One region of the Noviherbaspirillum sp. FW303-A3 genome, then DNA from elsewhere that is predicted to be linked to it. Evidence: predicted binding sites of a transcription regulator. Region 1 holds the regulator's gene; each other region holds the start of a gene.
What was found. Region 1 encodes sigma-54, which starts transcription at its own class of promoters, with help from an activator protein. Its sites were predicted from a motif close to TGGCANGNAANCTGCTTT; they were not measured.
Positions count from the first base shown of each region.

Region 2: nirB (nitrite reductase large subunit NirB) is a predicted target of sigma-54. The motif match lies at 2,370-2,387, and genes of this name have one in related genera.
Region 3: prpB (methylisocitrate lyase) is a predicted target of sigma-54. The motif match lies at 4,955-4,972, and genes of this name have one in related genera.

Region 1 covers NZ_JBYTAZ010000001.1:3,427,625-3,434,709, forward strand. Annotated here, with positions in the region: partial or broken gene aroKB (bifunctional shikimate kinase/3-dehydroquinate synthase AroKB) at 1-1,374, shown strand, start outside; gene AC3WOY_RS16545 (deoxyguanosinetriphosphate triphosphohydrolase) at 1,375-2,529, shown strand; gene AC3WOY_RS16550 (enoyl-CoA hydratase/isomerase family protein) at 2,526-3,617, opposite strand; gene hpf (ribosome hibernation-promoting factor, HPF/YfiA family) at 3,774-4,121, opposite strand; gene AC3WOY_RS16560 (RNA polymerase factor sigma-54) at 4,214-5,701, opposite strand; gene lptB (LPS export ABC transporter ATP-binding protein) at 5,721-6,461, opposite strand; gene lptA (lipopolysaccharide transport periplasmic protein LptA) at 6,463-7,011, opposite strand; gene lptC (LPS export ABC transporter periplasmic protein LptC) at 7,049-7,085, opposite strand, start outside.
Region 2 covers NZ_JBYTAZ010000001.1:3,755,363-3,762,447, forward strand. Annotated here, with positions in the region: gene AC3WOY_RS18075 (bifunctional protein-serine/threonine kinase/phosphatase) at 1-874, opposite strand, end outside; gene AC3WOY_RS18080 (nitrate/nitrite transporter) at 963-2,177, opposite strand; gene nirB (nitrite reductase large subunit NirB) at 2,448-4,886, shown strand; gene AC3WOY_RS18090 (hypothetical protein) at 4,937-5,059, shown strand; gene nirD (nitrite reductase small subunit NirD) at 5,070-5,423, shown strand; gene AC3WOY_RS18100 (nitrate reductase) at 5,420-7,085, shown strand, end outside.
Region 3 covers NZ_JBYTAZ010000001.1:4,229,303-4,236,387, forward strand. Annotated here, with positions in the region: gene ntrC (nitrogen regulation protein NR(I)) at 1-66, shown strand, start outside; gene AC3WOY_RS20320 (hypothetical protein) at 100-831, opposite strand; gene cls (cardiolipin synthase) at 1,070-2,341, shown strand; gene AC3WOY_RS20330 (DUF1289 domain-containing protein) at 2,347-2,532, opposite strand; gene AC3WOY_RS20335 (glutathione S-transferase family protein) at 2,571-3,212, shown strand; gene prpR (propionate catabolism operon regulatory protein PrpR) at 3,209-4,810, opposite strand; gene prpB (methylisocitrate lyase) at 5,024-5,914, shown strand; gene prpC (bifunctional 2-methylcitrate synthase/citrate synthase) at 5,933-7,085, shown strand, end outside.

The DNA.
Region 1 (7,085 bases):
CACCGTGATATACCTGCGGGCCAGCATCAACAGCATCCTCCAGCGCACCAGCCACGACAAGAACCGGCCCTTATTGCAGACGGCCGATCCCCGTGGCCGCCTCGAGCAGCTTTCACGCGAACGCGAGCCGCTTTACCTGGAAGTTGCCGACTTTGTCATCGAAACCGGCCGTCCTAACGTACAATCTCTGGTGCAAACCATCGTTTCCCAATTGGAAATGGCGCAGAAGGCCTCGCCAGGGAACGACAAGCCGAACCAGACTTCCTGAAATCTATGAGCGCGCAGCATTCATCGCCGATCACCTTGCAAGTCGACCTGGGTGATCGCAGTTACCCCATTGCGATCGGTCAATCCTTGTTGGCCGATCCTGCCTTGGTCACACGGCACATTGCCGGCAAGCGAGTGGCGGTTGTCACGAACACCACCGTCGGTCCCCTTTACCTCGATCGCCTGGTTGGCATTCTCGAAGGCGCCGGCAAACAGGTCACGACGGTTGTGCTGCCGGACGGTGAAGAGGAGAAAAACTGGGGCAGTCTCATGCGTGTGTTCGACGTGCTGCTGGAGCAGAAGTGCGACCGCAAGACGACCCTGGTTGCCCTGGGCGGCGGCGTAATCGGTGACATGACCGGGTTTGCCGCAGCGACTTACATGCGCGGCGTGCCGTTTATCCAGGTGCCGACGACGCTGCTGGCGCAAGTCGATTCCTCCGTCGGCGGCAAGACCGGTATCAATCACCCGCTCGGCAAGAACATGATCGGCGCGTTCTACCAGCCGCAAGCGGTGATTGCGGATACGTCGACCCTGAACACGCTTCCGGACCGCGAACTGTCTGCCGGACTGGCGGAGGTGATCAAGCACGGCGCGATCATCGATCCTGCATTCTTCGACTGGATCGAGGCGAATATCGGGAAGCTGGTGGAACGTGACCCTGAAGCATTGGCGTATTCCATCCAACGATCCTGCGAGATCAAGGCGGATGTCGTGCGCCAGGATGAACGTGAAGGCGGGCTGCGTGCGATCCTCAACTTCGGCCATACATTCGGCCACGCGATCGAGGCTGGCATGGGATATGGCGAATGGCTGCACGGTGAGGCGGTCGGATGCGGCATGGTGATGGCCGCCGACTTGTCCCATCGCCTCGGGTTCATCGATGCTGCCACTGCATCCCGGTTGACGGCGCTGGTGAAGGCCGCGCGGCTGCCGGTTGTCGCGCCGGATCTCGGCATTGAACGCTGGCTTGAGCTGATGCAGGTGGACAAGAAGAACGAGGGCGGGCAGATCAAGTTCATCCTCCTCAAGCCCCTCGGCACATCGGTCATCATGCCGGTGCCGCAGGAAACCTTGGTTGAAACCCTGAAAGCCTGCGTCCGGTAAATGGACTTCGAAGCCAACCTCGCACCTTATGCCGCACGATCCGCGGCATCGCGGGGGAGGCGTTTCGCGGAACCGGCCCCGGCTTCCCGCACGGAGTTCCAGCGCGACCGTGACCGCATCATCCACTCGACCGCATTCCGCCGGCTCGAATACAAGACTCAGGTATTCGTCAACCACGAGGGTGATCTCTTCCGCACCCGCCTGACGCACAGCATCGAAGTGGCGCAGATTGCACGTTCGATTGCACACAACCTGCGCCTCAATGAAGACCTGGTCGAGGCGATTTCACTTGCGCACGACCTTGGTCATACCCCCTTCGGCCATGCGGGACAGGAGGCGCTGGACGCCTGCATGAAGGAATATGGCGGCTTTGAACATAACCTGCAAAGTCTGCGCGTCGTCGACAAGCTCGAGGAGCACTATGGCGCGTTCGATGGCCTGAACCTGATGTTCGAAACGCGTGAAGGCATCCTCAAGCACTGCGCGTCTTCCAACGCACAGATGCTGGGCGATATCGGCCAGCGCTTCCTCGACAAGAAGCAGCCGACGCTGGAGGCGCAGCTGGCAAACCTCGCCGACGAGATCGCCTACAACAACCACGACATTGATGACGGTTTGCGTTCCGGCCTGCTGACTACTGCGCAGCTGGACGAGGTGGATTTCTATGCGCGGCACAGAACGGAAGTGGAGCGCACCTATCCCGGCATTACCGGGCGCCGAGCCATCCATGAGACGATCCGGCGCATGATCAACGCTTTGATTGTCGACCTGATCGATACCTCACGCGCACGCATTGATGCTGCGCAACCGAAGTCGGTCGATGACGTGCGCAATGCTCCTCCCATGATCGCGTTCTCCGCAGAGATGAACAGGGAGGCCGCACAGTTGAAGCGCTTCCTGCGCCACAACCTGTACCAGCACTATCAGGTCAACCGCATGACCAGCAAGGCGCGGCGCATCATTCGCGAACTGTTCGAAGCGTTCATGCGTGAACCACGCCTGCTGCCCCCGGATTACCAGACCGGCCTGCGCGACGGTGCGACTGCAGACCAGGTACGTGCGCAGGCGCGCAAGGTTGCCGACTATATTGCGGGCATGACGGACCGTTACGCGATGCGCGAGTTTCGCCGGTTGTTCACCGTCGAAGAAATCTAGTCAAGCGCGCGCAGCGGATGCGCATGCGCCGGCCAGGCCGGTTCAAAGAAACGCTCGATCATCTCCTCGCCGACATCGGCCAGTTGCGCCGGTGACCACTTGGGCGCATTGTCCTTGTCGATGACCACCGACCGGATGCCTTCCAGCACTTCTCCGTTTTCAAAACTGCGGCGCACCATCGTGCGCTCCATGCGCAGGTTGTCCGCAACCCCCATCGTTCTCCCACGTCGCAGCTGCGACAAGGTCACGCACATCATCAGCGGTGAGCGCTTGTTCATGGTGTCGACCGTTTTTCGTGCGAATGCGCTGTCGTCCTTCCCGAGAGAGTCCGCAATCGACAGCACATCGTCATGCGCGAAATGCCGATCGATTGCGTCGCGTTCGGCGGCGAGCACGCTCGTCGCCGGATCAACCTGCGATGCGAATCGCGACGCGAATTCACGAATGGCGTGCGGCAACCTGGAGGAATCTGCCGACTCGAGCATGGCGGAGAGCGCGGCAAGTTCGGCGGCGGGCACGAACACGTCGGCGAGGCCGGCATACAGCGCATCGGCGGCGCCGATGATCTCGCCCGTGACACCGAGGTAAGTCCCGATTTCGCCTGCTATGCGGGACAGGAAATATCCGCCGCCCACATCGGGGAACAGGCCGATGTTCACCTCGGGCATGGCCATCTTCGTGCGGTCCGTGACGATGCGCATGCGGTTGGATTCTCCGCCTTGTGCAACGCCCATCCCGCCCCCCATCACGATGCCATCCATGATGGCGACATAGGGTTTGGGATAGAAGTGGATGAGGTGATTCAGTGCGTACTCTTCGGTGAAGAAGTCTTCCAGCAGCGCGCTTCCGCCTTGCGGTGTCGCGCGTCCTGCATCGTAGAAGAAGCGGATGTCACCGCCTGCGCAAAATGCGCGCTCGCTGCTGCTTCGGATCACGACGGCACGCACCTCGCGGTCATTGCGCCACGAGAGCAGGGCCGCCGTCAGCGCACGCACCATGTCGAGCGAAAGGGAGTTCAAGGCTTTCGGACGATCAAGTGTGATGAAGCCGATGTTGTTCTTGATATGGGTCTGGACGAATTCAGTCATGGCCGGCAAATGTGTGCGGAAAGCGGATTATTGTATCGGCATTGCCTGAACGCCGCAGTCGCGTGCCCGACATTCATCCTTGGCGGCGAACAGTAAATAAAAAGGGCGCATTCGATGCGCCCTTGATAGTACTGGCCCTGAAGGGCCGGGTAGATGTCACGTAGCGGCCGAAGTGTCCGGCATGCGCTTGAAGGATTCGTGCTGGTGGTCCTGGATCTTTGTCTTGTACTTCAGTACCTGACGGTCCAGTTTGTCAATCAGTGTGTCAATGGCTGCATACAGGTCTTCCGCAAAACTCTCGACATGAATGACATTGCCACGTAGTCGCAGATTCACTTCTGCTCTCTGTCTCTTTTCCTTTTCTGAAGGTTTTTCCACACCCAAGATGACTGCGATATCAATGACATGGTCGAAATGGCGGATGATGCGTTCCAGCTTGTTTTCCGTGTATTCACGAATGGCCGGTGTCAGTTCGAGGTGATGTCCACTGATTGTGAGATTCATACAGCGCTCCTATGGATGGCGTCGCTGGAGGTTCGCACGTGCCCGCGTAGTCGAGCTACGCCGAACACAGCAACTACACTACAACATGAAAGCTACAGGGATTTGCGCAGATTGACTGGAGGGATTTTCAAAGCTTCGCGATACTTCGCGACGGTGCGTCGTGCCACGACCATGCCTTGCTCCCCCAACATATCCGCAATTTTGCTGTCTGAGAATGGATTCTTGGGGTCTTCTGCTCCTATCAATTGTTTGATCAGCGCGCGGATCGCCGTCGATGAAGCTTCGCCCCCCGCTTCTGTGGCGACGTGGCTGCCGAAGAAGTACTTCAACTCGAACATGCCGTGGGGGGTCAGCATGTACTTTTGAGTTGTCACACGAGAAATAGTACTTTCGTGTAAACCCAGTGTATCAGCAATTTCACGCAAGACAAGAGGGCGCATGGCGACCGCGCCGTGGGAGAAGAAATTGCGTTGACGGTCGACAATCGCCTGCGCCACGCGCAGGATCGTGTCGAAACGCTGGCGCATGTTCTTGATCAGCCATTTGGCTTCCTGCAGCTGCGAAGTAAGCGACCCCTCACCCTTGCTTTGCTTGAGGATGTTGGCGTAGAGGGCGTTCACGCGCAGGCGCGGCATGACGTCATGGTTGAGGAATACCTGCCAGCCGTTCTTTGTTTTCTTGACAATGACGTCGGGGACGACGTAGTCGGAGGCATCCGAGGCGAACAGGGCGCCGGGGTGCGGATTGCACTGGCGGATCACATGTTGCGCTTCGCGCAGGTCTTCTTCGTCGCAGTCGAGCGCCTTCTTCAGCTTGTTGAAGTCGCGCTGCGCGAACAGCGCAAGATGGTTCTCGACGATCTCCAGTGCGCGGCGACGCGTCACAAGCGGAATCTTCGGGAAGCGGCGGATCTGGATCGCGAGGCACTCGGAGGCGTTGCGCGCGCCGACGCCCGCGGGCTCGAAGCTCTGCACGAGTTTCAGTGCGACGGCGAGTTCCTCGAGTTCGATCCCGAGTTCTTCCGGCAGGCGTGCATGGATTTCTTCGATCGGTTCGTCAAGGTAGCCGTTGTCGTTGAGCGCGTCGATGATCAGTTCGACGAGGGCGCGGTCGCGATGCTCGCGCACGGTGACGCGCATCTGCTCCAGCAGATGTTCACGCAGGGTGACTTCATGCGCCTCGAGCTGAGGGCGTGCGTCGTCGTCTTCCGGTGCCTTGGAGGTGCGTGCGACATCGTCGAAACTCCAGTCGCTGTCGCCCGAGCCGGCATCCGAACCTTCGCCGCCTTCAAAGCCGCCCTCGGGCTCTTCGGAAGAAGCGGGGGCGCTGCTTTCGGCTGCGGGCGCTTCCGGCGTGGTGCCATTCGCGCTTGCCGGCGCGCTGATCGCCCCATCCGCGAGCAGGCGGACGGAATGGTCGAGCGGGTCGTCGACGCGTTCCAGCATCGGGTTGTCCGAGAGGATCTGTTCCAGCTCCTGGTGCAGCTCGAGCGTCGACAGTTGCAACAGGCGGATCGACTGTTGCAACTGGGGCGTCAGCGCCAGATGTTGCGAGATTCGAAGTTGGAGTGTCTGTTTCATACGTTCTGGTCTTCTTCCATCACATCCGGAAGTGTTCACCCAAATACACGCGCCGCACCGACTCGTTCGCAATGATGTCGTCAGGACGGCCGCTTGCCAGGACAGAGCCCTGGTTGATGATATAGGCTCTGTCGCAGATGCCCAAGGTCTCCCGCACATTATGATCTGTGATCAGCACGCCGATGCCACGCTCCTTGAGGAAGCGTACGATACGCTGGATCTCGATGACCGCGATCGGATCGACACCCGCGAACGGTTCGTCGAGCAGCACGAAACGCGGGTTGGTCGCGAGGGCGCGCGCGATTTCGACGCGCCGGCGTTCGCCGCCCGAGAGCGAGAGTGCCTGGTTTTCGCGCAGGCGCTCGATCTGCAATTCGGCAAGGAGCGTATTCAGCCGCTTTTCGATTTCAGCCTTGGCAAGAGGCTTGTCGTCGATGCGTTGCAGTTCCAGCACTGCGCGGATATTGTCCTCGACGCTGAGCTTGCGGAAGACCGATGCCTCCTGCGGCAGGTAGGACAAGCCAAGCGTGGCGCGACGGTGGATGGGCAGGCGGGAAATCGCCACGCCATTGAGATCGATGTCCCCGGCATCCGAAGGCACCAGTCCGACAATCATGTAGAACGATGTCGTCTTGCCGGCGCCGTTCGGGCCGAGCAGGCCGACCACTTCGCCGCTCGCCACCTGCAGCGAGACATCGCGCACCACCTGGCGCGTGCCGTAGCTCTTTTGCAGACCGTTGACTACCAGCGTACTCGTCATCTCATTTGTCCTTCGATTCGGAGCGTGGCTGGATGATGGCCTTGATGCGGCCGCCGCCGGGCTTGTTCGCACCGGTCGCTGTATTGTTCACAGTGAAAAATTCTGCGCGGCTGTCGTAGGAAATGAATTCGCCTTCGACTTCGTCGGTCGGTTTGTTGCCTTCGAGGCGGCGCATTTTTGCCTTCGAGAACAGTTTCACCATCTCGGATTTGCCGTCGTATTCGATGCGTTCTGCTTGTCCTTCGATCCACTGGTTCGGGCCGGCGTCGCGCTTCTGGCGGAAGGTGGCCAGGCCGCCGGGCGGCGCAAGCAGCGTCGCGAACTGGTAGCCGGCGGAATCTTGCGACACCACCAGTTTGTGCGCGCGCATGATCAGCGTGCCGCGCGTCAGGATCACGTTGCCGGTGAAGGTGTTGACCTGCTTGATGTCGTCGTAGGCCATCTGGTCGGCCTCGACATTGGTCGGCTTGTCGGAGTCGGCTTTTTCCGCGTGCGCATTGCCTGCGACCATCGCGAACAGCGTCAACAGCAACAAGAAAAAATGTTTCATGAAAGATCTCGAATAGGATGCATCAAGTTATACCGAATCAGCGTACGCGGGCTTGATACGTGCCATGAACATTG
Region 2 (7,085 bases), 330 kb from region 1:
GCGTCTTGGGATCGAGCACGCGATACAGCAGGGTGGCCTGCGAACTGTGGATCACGGTTTCGACGGTGTATCCGTCGATGGTCTGTCCCGGTTTCAGTTTCGGCGGAACCGGCAACTGCGCGGAGACGGATAGCGCGTCGCGCAGGTTCTCTTCCGGCAGGCTGTCGACGCGCAGCACGAGCGCGCTGCAATTGTCGGTCGAGCCGGACGCCAGCGCCGCCTTGACCAGCGCGTCGGCGCAGGATGCCGCATCCCAGCTTCCCATTGCCACGTCCGCCAGCGCATGGGTGATGTCGTACTCCGTCATGCTCGACCACACACCGTCCGATGCCAGCAGCAGCACATCCCGCTCGCGCAGCTCCCCCATGCCGTGGTCGATCGCGAGGCGGGTATCGAGGCCGATCGCACGCGTAAGGACATGCTGCATCTCGGGGCGGTCCCACACATGGTCGGTCGTCAGACGGGTAAGCGCACCGCCACGCAAAAGGTACAGCCGCGTGTCTCCCACGTGCGAAAAGTAATAGCAATTGCCGCGCAGGACGACCGTGGTCAGCGTGGTCGCCATCCCGGCCAGTTCCGGCCGCACCGATCCCTGTTTCTGCACCCAGCTGTTGATGGCCTTGATGACCTTGTCGAGCGCCTGCGTCACGGGCCAGGTATCGGGCGTGGCGTAGTAATCCGTGAGCAGGCCGCGCACCGTGTACTCGGATGCTTCGCGGCCGCCTTCGTTGCCGGAAACGCCGTCGGCGATGGCCGCGATCAGGCCCTTGGTCGACAGTTCGGGCTCGTTCGGCGTGACCATGCCGACGAAATCCTCGTTTCTCTCGCGCAGGCCTGCGAGCGTGCTGTGTCCGATGCTGACGGAAAGGGGCATGATGGAGTCTGGTGTAGGCGATAAAAAACGGCGGGAGCGGCGAACTGCATTCGCCGCTCCCGCCGTCCATGTTACTCAAATTCCGGGGTTAAATCTTCGCTGTTGTCATCGCAGCACTGCCCCAGGTCGTACGCCAGCGCCCCTTGACCGCGGTGAGTCCCACGAGGGCCAATATGGCCAGCGAAGCGAACAGGGTCAGGCCGAGCTGGTAGCTGCCGGTAATCTGCTTCGAATAGCCAAGGCTGGATGCGAGGTAGAAGCCGCCAATGCCGCCGGCCATGCCGACCAGGCCGGTCATCACGCCGATCTCCTTGCGGAAGCGCTGCGGAACCAGCTGGAACACCGCGCCGTTGCCCGTGCCGAGCGACAGCATGGCAAGCACGAATACGACCAGGGCGAGTTCATAGGATTGCAGCCCGGTGCTGGCGATGAACAGGAACAGGGCGGCCAGCACATACATCAGCGACAGCGTCTTGATGCCGCCGATGCGGTCGGCAACGATCCCCCCTACAGGGCGCACCAGCGAACCGGCAAACACGCAGGCGGCAGTGAAGTAGCCTGCTGTCACCGGGGACAGGCCGTACTGGCTGTTGAAGTAGATCGTCAGCGACGAAGCCAGGCCGGAGAAGCCGCCGAAGGTTACGCTGTAGAAGAACATGAACCACCAAGCATCCTTGTCCTTGAGCACATGCAGGTATTCGACCATTGCCTTGGGCGGCGGGGCGGTGGGCGAGTCTTTCGCAAAGATCATGTACACGATAAAGGCTACGCCAAGCGGAATCAGGCACCAGCCGAAAACGTTCTGCCAGCCGAAGGCGATGGCGAGTGACGGTGCAAACAGGGCGGCGAAAGCGGTGCCGGAATTGCCTGCGCCGGCAATGCCGAGCGCCGTACCCTGGTGCTCGGGCGGATACCAGCGGGATGCGAGCGGCAGCGCAACGGCAAATGCTGCGCCGGCAACGCCAAGCAGGATGCCGAGCGTGAGCATGCTTTCATAGCTGTTCAGCTGTCCCAGCCATGCCCACGTAAGGCCTGCAATCACGACGACCTGGCCGATAGCACCGGCCTTCTTGGGTTTCAGGTGATCGACCAGCACGCCCATCACAATGCGCAGCAACGCGCCTGCGAGAAGGGGGGTCGCGACCATCAGGCCCTTCTGGGCAGGTGTAAGAGCAAGATCTTTCGAGATTTGCACGGCGAGCGGCCCGAGCAGTACCCAGACCATAAAGCTCAGGTCGAAATAGAAAAAGGAAGCAAGCAAGGTCGGCGTATGACCCGCCTTCCAAAACGACGTCGTTTTCATGATGCGCCTTTGCACCGAAGTTGGAATTGGTGTGCACTATGCAATCGCCGTGCCACGCGTTTTCGTGCGTCAACTCGCTATTAATAGGGCATGAAGATATCGAACGTGCTCCCTGCACGAGCGATGTGAAGATGTTGCACTGCAACGGTGCGCTTTTCTCTTCATCCCGGTGCGTTTACCCGAATTCCGCATTGGCACCGCTCTTGCTAAGAAACTCCCAGGATCATTTTTGTAGCTTCAATGGCGAAGCGGAGTGGAGGAGGAGCTTTAATGAAGAAGCTGAAATTAGTCATGGTTGGTAACGGTATGGCCGGTGTGCGCACGCTCGAAGAGCTGATCAAGATCGCCCCGGACATCTACGACATCACCGTATTCGGCGCCGAGCCCTACGCCAACTACAACCGCATCCTTCTGTCGCCGGTGCTCGCCGGGGAGCAGACCATCAAGGACATCATGCTCAACGATGTCGACTGGTATGCGGAAAACAACATTACTCTCCACCTCGGCAAGAAAATCGCGAAGATCGACCGCGTCAAGCGCCAGGTCATCGCAGAAGACGGCACCACTGCGGAATATGACCGCCTGCTGCTGGCCACCGGTTCCAATCCCTTCCTCCTGCCCGTGCCCGGCAAGGAACTGAAGGGCGTGATCTCCTACCGCGACATCCAGGACACCAACGCGATGATCGACGCCGCCAAGGTGCACAAGCACGCCGTCGTCATCGGCGGCGGCCTGCTCGGCCTGGAAGCGGCCAACGGCCTCAAGCTGCGCGGCATGGACGTCACCGTCGTGCACCTGCCGGCCTGGCTGATGGAGCGCCAGCTCGACCCGACCGCCGGCAAGCTGCTGCAAAAATCGCTGGAAGACCGCGGCCTGAAGTTCCTTCTTGATAAAAACACAAAGGAAATCGTCGGCGACGAAAACGGCAATGTGAAAGCCATCCGCTTCACCGACGGCCTCGAAGTTTCCGCCGAACTGGTGGTCATGGCGGTCGGCATCCGCCCGAACACGACGCTCGCCGAATCGGCCGGTCTGTTCTGCAATCGCGGCATTGTTGTCAACGACACCATGCAGACCTATGACCCGCGCATCTATGCCGTGGGCGAGTGCGTGAATCACCGCGGCACGGCGTACGGTCTTGTCGCGCCGCTTTTCGAGATGGCGAAAGTGTGCGCCAACCATCTCGCCAATTTCGGCATCGGGCGTTACCAGGGGTCCGTGACCTCGACCAAGCTGAAGGTTACCGGGATCGACCTGTTCTCCGCCGGTGAATTCATGGGCGGCGAAGGAACGGAAGAAATCGTTCTGTCCGACCCGATCGGCGGCGTGTACAAGAAACTGGTCATCAAGGACAATAAGCTGGTCGGCGCCTGCCTGTACGGCGATACCGTCGACGGCACCTGGTACTTCAAGCTGCTGCGCGAAGGCAGGGACATCACCGAAATGCGCGACACGCTGATGTTCGGCGAATCGAATACCGGTCGCCCGGGTGATACCGGCCACGAAGGCTTCACCCGCGCGGCAGCGATGCCGGACGACGCCGAGGTCTGCGGCTGCAACGGCGTGTGCAAGGGCACCATCGTCAAGTCGATCAAGGAAAAGGGCCTGTTCACCCTGGAAGACGTGCGCAAGCATACGAAGGCATCCGCCTCCTGCGGCTCCTGCACCGGCCTTGTCGAACAGATCCTGATGGCGACCGCCGGGGGCGACTATTCCACGTCGAGCAAGGCGAAACCGGTTTGTGCCTGCACCGACCATTCGCACCAGGAAGTGCGCGACGCGATCAAGGTCAACAAGCTGCTGACGATCGCCGGCACCATGAAGTTCATGGAATGGCGCACCCCGAACGGCTGCTCGACATGCCGTCCGGCGCTGAACTACTACCTGATCTCCACCTGGCCGCACGAGGCGAAGGACGATCCGCAATCGCGCTTCATCAACGAGCGCGCGCATGCCAACATCCAGAAGGACGGCACCTACTCGGTCATCCCGCGCATGTGGGGCGGCGAGACTACCGCAAAAGATTTGCGCCGGATCGCCGACGTCGTCGACAAGTTCCAGATCCCGACGGTCAAGGTGACTGGCGGCCAGCGGATCGACCTGCTGGGTGTGAAGAAGGAAGACTTGCCCGCCGTCTGGAAAGAACTCGACATGCCCAGCGGCCATGCCTACGCCAAGGCGCTGCGCACCGTGAAAACCTGCGTCGGTTCGGAATGGTGCCGCTTCGGTACGCAGGATTCCACCGAGATGGGCAAGCAGCTCGAGCGCGCGATGTGGAAAATGTATGCGCCGCACAAGGTGAAGATCGCCGTCTCCGGCTGCCCGCGCAACTGTGCCGAATCCGGCATCAAGGACGTGGGCGTGATCGGCGTCGATTCCGGCTGGGAGATCTATGTCGGCGGCAACGGCGGCATCAAGACCGAGGTGGCGCACTTCTTCGCCAAGGTGAAGACGCACGAGGAAGTGCTGGAGTATTCCGGCGCCTTCCTGCAGCTCTACCGGGAAGAAGGCTGGTACCTCGAGCGCACCGTGCACTATATTGGACGTGTAGGCCTCGACCATGTGAAGAAGAAAGTGCTGGAGGACGAGGAAAACCGCAAGGCACTGTACGAGCGGTTGCTGTTCTCGCTCGACGGCGAGCCGGACCCCTGGCATGAACAGGAAAAGGCTCAGGTTGACGTGCGCCAGTTCGAACCGTTGAGCGTGTAACGAACCAATCCGCCGGACGGTTCCGATTGATTTCTTTGAAAGGAACGACCATGACCATCTATCTTGCAGCCATCGTGCTGGCCGTTGCGGCCACTTCCGCCATCCTCGGCACCTGCATGCTCCATGGATCGTTCGACCGGGCTGCTCCCGTGCACATCGTCCAACTCAAATAAGGGAAAGCACATGCCGCAACAATGGAAAGCCGTCTGCAACGTCGCAGACATCCCCGTGCTCGGCGCACGGGTCGTCAATCGGGCAGCGAAGCCTGATGTGGCGATTTTCCGCAACAGCGAAGACAAGATTTTTGCCTTGCTCGACAAGTGCCCGCACAAGGGCGGCCCGCTGTCGCAAGGGATCGTATTCGGCGAGCGCGTTGCCTGTCCGCTGCACAACTGGAACATCCAGCTCGACTCCGGTTGCGCGGTGACGCCGGATGAAGGCTGCACGCAAAGGTTCAGCGTCAAGGTGGAAGACGGCAAGGTCTTCCTCGACGCTGAAGAATTGAGTTCCCTGGCGATCGAGGTCAAGGCCGAATGAGTGCATCACGCGAAACGAAAGCCACCTGCTGTTACTGCGGCGTCGGCTGCGGCGTCATCGTCGAGAGCGATGGCGAAAAGATCACCGGCGTCCGCGGCGATCCGGACCATCCCGCCAATTTCGGACGGTTGTGCACGAAGGGCAGCACGCTGCACCTGACTGCCAACCCGGTGTTGCAGCAGCAGGCTCGCGCCCTGTATCCCGAAATGCGCGTCTCGCGCGATGGCGGACGCGACAAGGCATCCTGGAACGATACGCTGGATTTCATGGCGAGGAAATTTGCCAGCACCATCCGCGACCACGGGCCGGACAGCGTCGGCTTCTACATTTCCGGCCAGTTGCTGACGGAAGACTATTACGTCTTCAACAAGCTTTCCAAGGGCCTGGCCGGCACCAACAACATCGACACCAATTCGCGCCTGTGCATGTCGAGCGCGGTGGCCGGCTACAAGCAGACGCTGGGCGCCGATGCGCCGCCTGCCTGCTATGAAGACTTCGACCACGCCGAAGTGATCTTCATCGTCGGCTCGAACACGGCCTACGCGCATCCCATCATCTATCGGCGGATCGAAGCGGCGCGCAAGGCAAACCGTGCGCTGAAGATGATTGTCGCCGACCCGAGGCGGACCGATACGGCCCGAGACGCCGACCTGTACCTGCCCATCCTGCCCGGCACGGATGTCGCGCTGTTCAACGGCATGCTGCACATCTGCCTATGGGAAGGCTGGATCGACGATGACTATATCAACGCGCATACCGAGGGCTTCGACGAGCTGAAGCGCACCGTGCGCGACTACACACCGCAGTTCGTCGCCGAAACCTGCGGCATTTCCGAGGAAGACCTGGCGACGGCCGCCCGCTGGTTCGGCAAGTCCAAGGCATCGCTCTCGCTCTATTGCCAGGGCCTGAACCAATCGACTTCCGGCACCGCCAAGAATGCGGCACTGATCAACCTCCACCTCGCGACGCACCAGATCGGCAAGCCGGGCGCAGGGCCGTTTTCGCTGACGGGACAGCCCAACGCGATGGGCGGGCGCGAAGTCGGCGGACTGGCAAACCTGCTGTCCGCCCACCGAGACATGGCCAATGCGGAACACCGTGCGGAAATCGCGCGCCTGTGGGGCGTCGAGGACGTGCCGGCAAAGCCTGGCAAGACGGCGGTCGAGATGTTCGAGGCGGTGCGCAGCGGCGAAATCAAGATCCTGTGGATTGCCTGCACCAACCCCGCACAGTCGCTGCCCGACCAGAAGCTGGTGCGCGAGGCGCTGGAAAAGGCGGAGCTGGTGATCGTGCAGGAAGCCTACAAGACCACCGTCACCGTCGATTACGCGGACGTGCTGTTGCCTGCCACGACATGGGGCGAAAAGGAAGGCACGGTCACGAATTCCGAGCGCCGCATCACGCGCTTCAAACCTGTCCTGCCCAAGCCTGCCGAGACGCGTCACGACTGGGAAATCGTGATCGACTTTGCCCGCCGGCTGGAAACGCTGATGGGCAAGGAAAAGACGATCTTCCCCTACGCCAACGCCGAAGAGATCTGGAACGAGCACCGCGAATCCACCCGCGGCCGCGACCTCGACATCACCGGCCTTTCATACAAGATCCTGGAAGAGCAGGGGCCGCAACAATGGCCCTTCCCGGAGGGCGCGGCCGAAGGCAAGA
Region 3 (7,085 bases), 800 kb from region 1:
ATCGGGCGCAATACCATCACCCGGAAGATCCACGAACTCGGGATAGACGGAGCCAAGGACGAGTGAACAAGGGGCCGGCAATGACCGGCCCCTTTTCATTCATGCCTGCCGGACTCGCTTCACCAGCACTGACACGATCATCACCGCCGCCATCGTGGCAAGCAGGTGCTTGAGGGTATGTCCGCTGAGAACGCCGGAGATCGCCATCACTTCGTGGTCATGCAATTCTGCCGCCTTGGCCAGGATGTAGAGCAGGATAGCGATGGCGAAAGCCAGTCGCTCGGAACGTGGCGCATTGCCTGCCCACTGCCATAGCGGGATCAGCACCAAGGGTAGCACCTGCAGCAGCAGGTAAGGGCGCAGATCGCCGCTATGGAACCACCACATCACGCTGGCGATCGCTGCGGCTGCGAGTATCCCTGCATTGCGCGCTTCACGGGCGCTTCCTGTGTTCTCGGCATGGACTGCGGCGAGCAGGCCCGCACAAGCGAGTGCAATCGGAATCCGGTCCCACACGAGACGCGCGTCGTCCGGGGACAGGTGATAGAAGAACGAACCCGCCGCCGTCATGACCAGGGCCGCCAGGAACAACAGGTAGCCGGGCCTGCGTGCCAATGCAGGGCTGCGCCGGATGCACAGCCATCCCCACCATCCTGCCGCGGCGAATCCAATGTTCGACAGCACGTCTGCGGCGTTGGGAAGGCCGAATACCGAACGGGCATCGGCGAACCGGTGATAGTCCGGCGGCTGGGGAATTGGCCCGTGCACAACCATCAGCAGGCCGATCAATGCGGCGACAAGTGCCGGCAAGTGGCGTATTGCGTTTTTCATTTGCACTCTCCCGTGTGGTTGCAGCCGCATGGTGAAGCACCGTCCGTCCTGAGGGAATCGCGATGCGGGAGGTCGCACGACGCGACATGCCCGGTATCGATATCCAATACCCCTTTCCGCACGGCACGCGCATGAAGTTTCACCAAGCGCAATGAGCCGTGCCAAGGGACGCCTATCATGTGCTTTCGATCAACTTTGCCTCGGGCAATGCTTCCTTTATCTCACGATCGTGACACCCATGTTCACTTTCCTGCATCTCGCCATTGCCGTCCTGGGAACGATTGTGCTGATGCTGATCGTGATCAATCTTGCCGAAGGCGAGAAGAAAATCGAACGCCGCCTGGAGAGCCTGTACGGTGTCCGTGATCCACAGTACCTCCGTTCAATGGGCGTGTTGCTGGGGCCTTCGATCGTCGAGGGCAACCGGATCGAATATCTTGAAAACGGCGACCGGATTTTTCCCGCCATGCTGTCGGCGATCCGGTCGGCCGCGTACTCGATCACCTTCGAAACCTTCATCTATTGGTCGGGAGATGTGGGGCGCGCATTTGCCGAGGCACTGGGCGAACGGGCGAAGGCCGGTGTCCGGGTGCATGTGCTCCTCGATTGGGTCGGCAGCGCGAAAATAGATGAGGAATTGCTCAAGCGGATGCGCGACGGCGGTGTCGAGGTCGAGCGTTACCATGAGCCGGCCTGGTATAACTGGGCGCGCATGAACAACCGTACCCACCGCAAGGTGCTGGTGGTGGATGGCATCGTGGGTTTCACGGGCGGCGTCGGCATCGCCGACCAGTGGAGTGGCGATGCGCAGGACCAGTGGCACTGGCGTGATTCGCACTTCCGCGTGGAAGGGCCGGTTGTGGCGGAGTTCCAGGCGGTGTTCCTCGATAACTGGATGAAGTCGACCGGACGCGTGCTGCATGGCGACACCTACTTTCCGAAGATCGACAAGGCGGGCAGCATGCCGGCGCAAATGTTCAGCAGTTCGCCTACCGGCGGCAGCGAGAGCATGCACCTGATGTACCTGTTGTCCATCGTGTCCGCGGAACAGTCCATCCTGCTGTCGAGCTCGTATTTCGTGCCCGACAAACTGGCGATCAATGCGCTGGTCGCCGCTGCGCGCCGTGGCGTGCGCATCCGCATCATCACGCCGGGCAAGCATATCGACACGCAAGTGGTGCGGCGGGCATCGCGCGCGCGGTGGGGCGCGCTGCTGGAGGCGGGCATCGAGATCCACGAATACCAGCCGACCATGTTTCACTGCAAGGTGATGATCGTCGACGGCCTTTTGGTCTCGACCGGATCGACCAATTTCGACAATCGTTCATTCCGCCTGAATGATGAGGCGAACCTGAATGTGTATGACGAGGCCTTCGCTGCGCGGATGACGGCCGTGTTTGAAAAGGACTTGCAGCGCGCGCGCCGGGTGTGGCTGGAAGAGTGGGAAAACAGGCCGTTTGCGGAGAAGGTGATTGAGCATTCCTCATCCCTGCTCGGCAAGCAACTGTAAGCGCTTCAGGTGTTCCTGCGCGGGTAGCCTTCCGCGGTGATGCGCTCCCAGATGCGCTCCTTTTCTTCCGCCGTCATGAAGACCCAGTGCGCAACTTCTTCGACGGTACGGCCGCAGCCGCGGCAGACATCATCGAAGGTGGTTGAACAGACGGCAACACAAGGCGTGTCGGGACGGGAGGAATTTTGCATAATGGAGGCCTTCAAACCGACATTTTAGGTCAAATCCCATGGTCAAGCTCTACTACTATCCCGGCAATGCAAACCTGGCGCCGCACATGTTGCTGGAAGAGCTGGGCGTACCGTATGAACTGGTCCTGGTCGACAGGACGAAGGATGCGCACCACAGCGCCGAGTACCTGAAACTGAATCCGAACGGCCGCATTCCGACGCTGGTCGATGGTGAGCTTGTCCTGTTTGAAACGGCGGCAATCTGCCTGCATCTCGTCGACCGGCATCCCGAAGCCGGCTATGCGCCCGCTGTCGGTACGAACGAGCGCGCCCACTTCTACAAGTGGCTTGTGTATCTGACCAATACCCTGCAGGCGGAACTGATCACTTATTTCTATCCGGAGCGCCTGGTGGATGACGAGGCGGCGGCGGTGCAGGTCAAGGCGCATGCGGAAGCGCGCGTTGGTGGCATGCTGGACCTGCTGGACAAGACGCTTGCGGAAAGCGGCGGGCCCTTCCTGCTCGGCAAGCGCATTACGGCCGTCGATCCCTACCTGTTCATGCTGTCGCGCTGGACGCGCATGATGGACAACCCGGCGCGCAACAGGCCGCATTTGGGCGCCTACCTGAAGATGATGGTCGAGCGGCCGGCAATCAGGCACGCATTGGAGCAGGAAGGGCTGGGCGATCCGCTGTTCTAGGCCTGATTGAGCTTTCGCCACAGGGTGGTGCGGCTGATCCCGAGATATTTGGCAGCCGCTTCGCGATTCCCATTGAAGCGATCCAGCACCTGCTGGATGGATTCGGACTGCGGGGCGGGGAGGCGTTTCGCGGGTGTATCCGCCTTTGCCGCATGTGCCAATTCGGGGGCGACAGAAAGCACGAAGCTGGGCGACAGCGCCTGCAGCGGCTCGGCCGCAAGGAAGAGCGCGAGGCGTTCCATCAGGTTGCGCAGCTCGCGCACATTGCCGGGCCATGCATAGCTGCCCAGCATGGGTGCACAGGCAAGAATCTCCGCATGCAGGTTCGCATGCGGCCGGACGCCGAGCGAGGCGAGCGCATTCTTGAGACCCCACTCGGCCAGCGCGACCAGGTCATCAGTGCGCTCGCGCAGCGGCGGCAGGGTGAGACGCAGCACGCCAAGGCGGTAGAAGAGGTCGGCGCGAAAGCGGCCATCCCTCACGCGCTGGTCGAGGTCGCAATGCGTCGCGCTGATGATGCGCACATTGACCGGGACGGGACGCGTGCCGCCCACGCGCACCACCTCGCGTTCTTCCAGCACGCGCAGCAGGCGGGTCTGCAACTGCAACGGCATCTCGCCGATTTCATCGAGGAACAGCGTTCCACGATTCGCGGCTTCGAACAAGCCTGCATGTCCTCCGCGCCGCGAACCGGTGAATGCGCCTTCTTCGTACCCGAACAATTCCGACTCCAGCAGCGATTCCGCCACCGCGCCGCAATTGATCGCGACGAAGGGTTGGCGCGCGCGCTGGCTTTCCCGGTGGATAGCCTGCGCGGCCAGTTCCTTGCCGGTGCCCGTTTCCCCCTGGATGAGGACTGTCGCCGGGGACTTGGCAAACAGCTCGATGGAATGGCGCACGGACTGCATGGCAGGGGATTCGCCGCGCAGGTCGTTCAGGCCGTGCTTCGCGCGCAGCGTGTCGGCAACCGGCTGCGTGCGTCCCCGTCCGGATTCCAGTTGCGTAAAGCGTGCGATTTCCAGCGCATCCTCGAATGCCTGCCGGATCGATGCGGCGGAGTAGACGAACACCCCTGCCAGGCCGGCTTCCTCCGCCAGGTCGGTGATCAGGCCGGCGCCGACGATTGCCTTGATGCCGGCTGATTTCAGCTCGTTGATCTGCGCGCGTGCGTCTTCCTCGGTGACATAGGTGCGCTGGGGAATCTCCAGGTCGAAAGTCGCCAGGAACTCCGCCAGCTCCGGCATCGGCGTCTGGTAGGTGATGAGTCCGATATGCGGTGTGATCTTGCGGGCGCGGGCAAGTGCCTGCATGACGTCGAAGCCGCTCGCCTTGGCGATGACCACCGGCAACGAAAGCCGGCCCTTCAGATAGGCGGCGTTGGAGCCCGCAGAAATGACGGCATCGCAGCGCTCGGTCTCCAGGCGCTCCCGGATGTGGCGCACCGCATCTTCGAAACCGAGGTGGATCGGTTCGATTGTTGCGCGGTCGTCGAATTCGAGCGTGATATCCCGGAAGAGGTCGGACAGGCGCGAGATCGACACCGTCCAGATGATGGGCTTTTCCGGCAGGTCAGCGGCGGGGCGGGCAGGGAGTCTCATGTTTCATGAACGTTTCAACGTTTCAATTGTAACGCAATTTGAAACGATGGAGTGGAATTGATACAAGGCAGGTTTGGAAGCAAATGATTGAAATAAAAGGGATTTTTATCGTTTTTCTGTGCGGTCTCAAGCCTGCTTACCGTGTGGCACACCGATTGCAATAACGCCACCAGCTTCAATCGTTGCAACAGTTACCCACAACAAGGTGAAGACATGAGTCTCTATTCCGCAGGTGCCGCCTTCCGCAAGGCGGTCAAAGAAGAATCCCCGCTGCAGGTCGTGGGCGCAATCAACGCCAATCATGCGCTGCTGGCAAAGCGCGCGGGTTACCGTGCGATCTACCTGTCCGGCGGCGGTGTTGCCGCAGGTTCCCTCGGTTTGCCGGACCTCGGCATTTCCAACCTCGACGATGTGCTGACCGACGTGCGCCGCATCACCGACGTGTGCGACCTGCCGTTGCTGGTCGACGTCGACACCGGTTTCGGTTCCTCCGCATTCAACGTTGCACGTACCGTCAAGTCGATGGTCAAGTTCGGCGCGGCAGCGATCCACATCGAAGACCAGGTCGGCGCCAAGCGTTGCGGCCATCGTCCGAACAAGGAAATCGTCAGCAAGCAGGAAATGGTCGACCGCATCAAGGCCGCCGTGGATGCGCGCACGGACGAGAACTTCGTGATCATGGCGCGCACCGACGCGCTGGCCGTGGAAGGCCTGGAAGCGGCCCTCGACCGCGCGCAAGCGTGCGTGGAAGCCGGCGCAGACATGGTGTTCCCGGAAGCGATCACCCAGCTCGACATGTACAAGATTTTCGCCGACACGCTGAAGGTGCCGGTGCTGGCCAACATCACCGAGTTCGGCGCGACCCCGCTGTACACCGTCGAAGAACTCAAGAGCGTCAACGTCGGCCTCGTGCTGTACCCGCTGTCCGCCTTCCGCGCGATGAACAAGGCCGCGGAAAACGTCTACGCCGCGATCCGCCGCGACGGCACGCAGAAGAACGTCGTCGACACCATGCAGACCCGCATGGAACTGTACGAGCGCATCAACTACCACGAATTCGAACAGAAGCTCGACGCCCTGTTCGCACAACAAAAAGCCAAGTAATTTTTCCCGGAGATACTGATGAGTGACCAACAAGCTGCAGGCTTCAAGCCCAAGAAATCCGTTGCCCTGTCCGGCGTGACCGCAGGCAATACCGCACTGTGCACGGTCGGCCGTACCGGCAACGACCTCCACTATCGCGGCTACGACATCCTGGACGTCGCCGATACCTGCGAATTCGAGGAAATCGCCCACCTGCTGGTGCATGGCAAGCTGCCCACCGTCTCCGAACTGAAGGCTTACAAGGCCAAGCTGAAGGGCCTGCGCGGCCTGCCGGCACAGGTGAAGGCTGTGCTGGAAGCGCTGCCGGCTGCTTCGCATCCGATGGATGTGATGCGTTCCGGCGTCTCCGCGCTCGGCTGCGTGCTGCCGGAGAAGGATGACCACAACACCCCGGGCGCACGCGACATCGCCGACAAGCTGATGGCATCGCTCGGCTCCATGCTGCTCTACTGGTACCACTTCAGCCACAACGGCAAGCGCATCGAAGTCGAGACCGACGACGACTCCATCGGCGGCCACTTCCTGCACCTGCTGCACGGCCAGAAGCCGTCCGACCTCTGGGTCAAGGCAATGCACACCTCGCTGATCCTGTACGCAGAGCACGAGTTCAACGCATCGACCTTCACCGGCCGCGTCATCGCCGGCACGGGCTCCGACATGTACTCCGCCATTACCGGCGCGATCGGCGCGCTGCGCGGTCCGAAGCACGGCGGTGCGAACGAAGTCGCGTTCGAAATCCAGAAGCGTTACGACAACCCGGATGAGGCGGAAGCCGATATCCGCCGCCGCGTCGAGAACAAGGAAGTCGTGATCGGCTTCGGCCACCCGGTGTACACCGTCTCCGACCCGCGCAACAAGGTCATCAAGGAAGTCGCGCGCACGCTGTCCGACGATGCCGGCTCGATGAAGATGTTCGACATCGCCGAGCGCCTCGAGACCGTCATGTGGGAAATCAAGAAGATGTTCCCCAACCTCGACTGGTTCTCCGCCGTGTCGTATCACATGATGGGCGTGCCGACCGCGATGTTCACGCCGCTGTTCGTGATCGCGCGTACCTCCGGCTGGTCCGCGCACATCATCGAGCAGCGCATCGACAACAAGATCATCCGTCCGAGCGCGAACTACGTCGGTCCGGAAGATCTGAAGTTCGTTCCGATCAAGGACCGCAAGT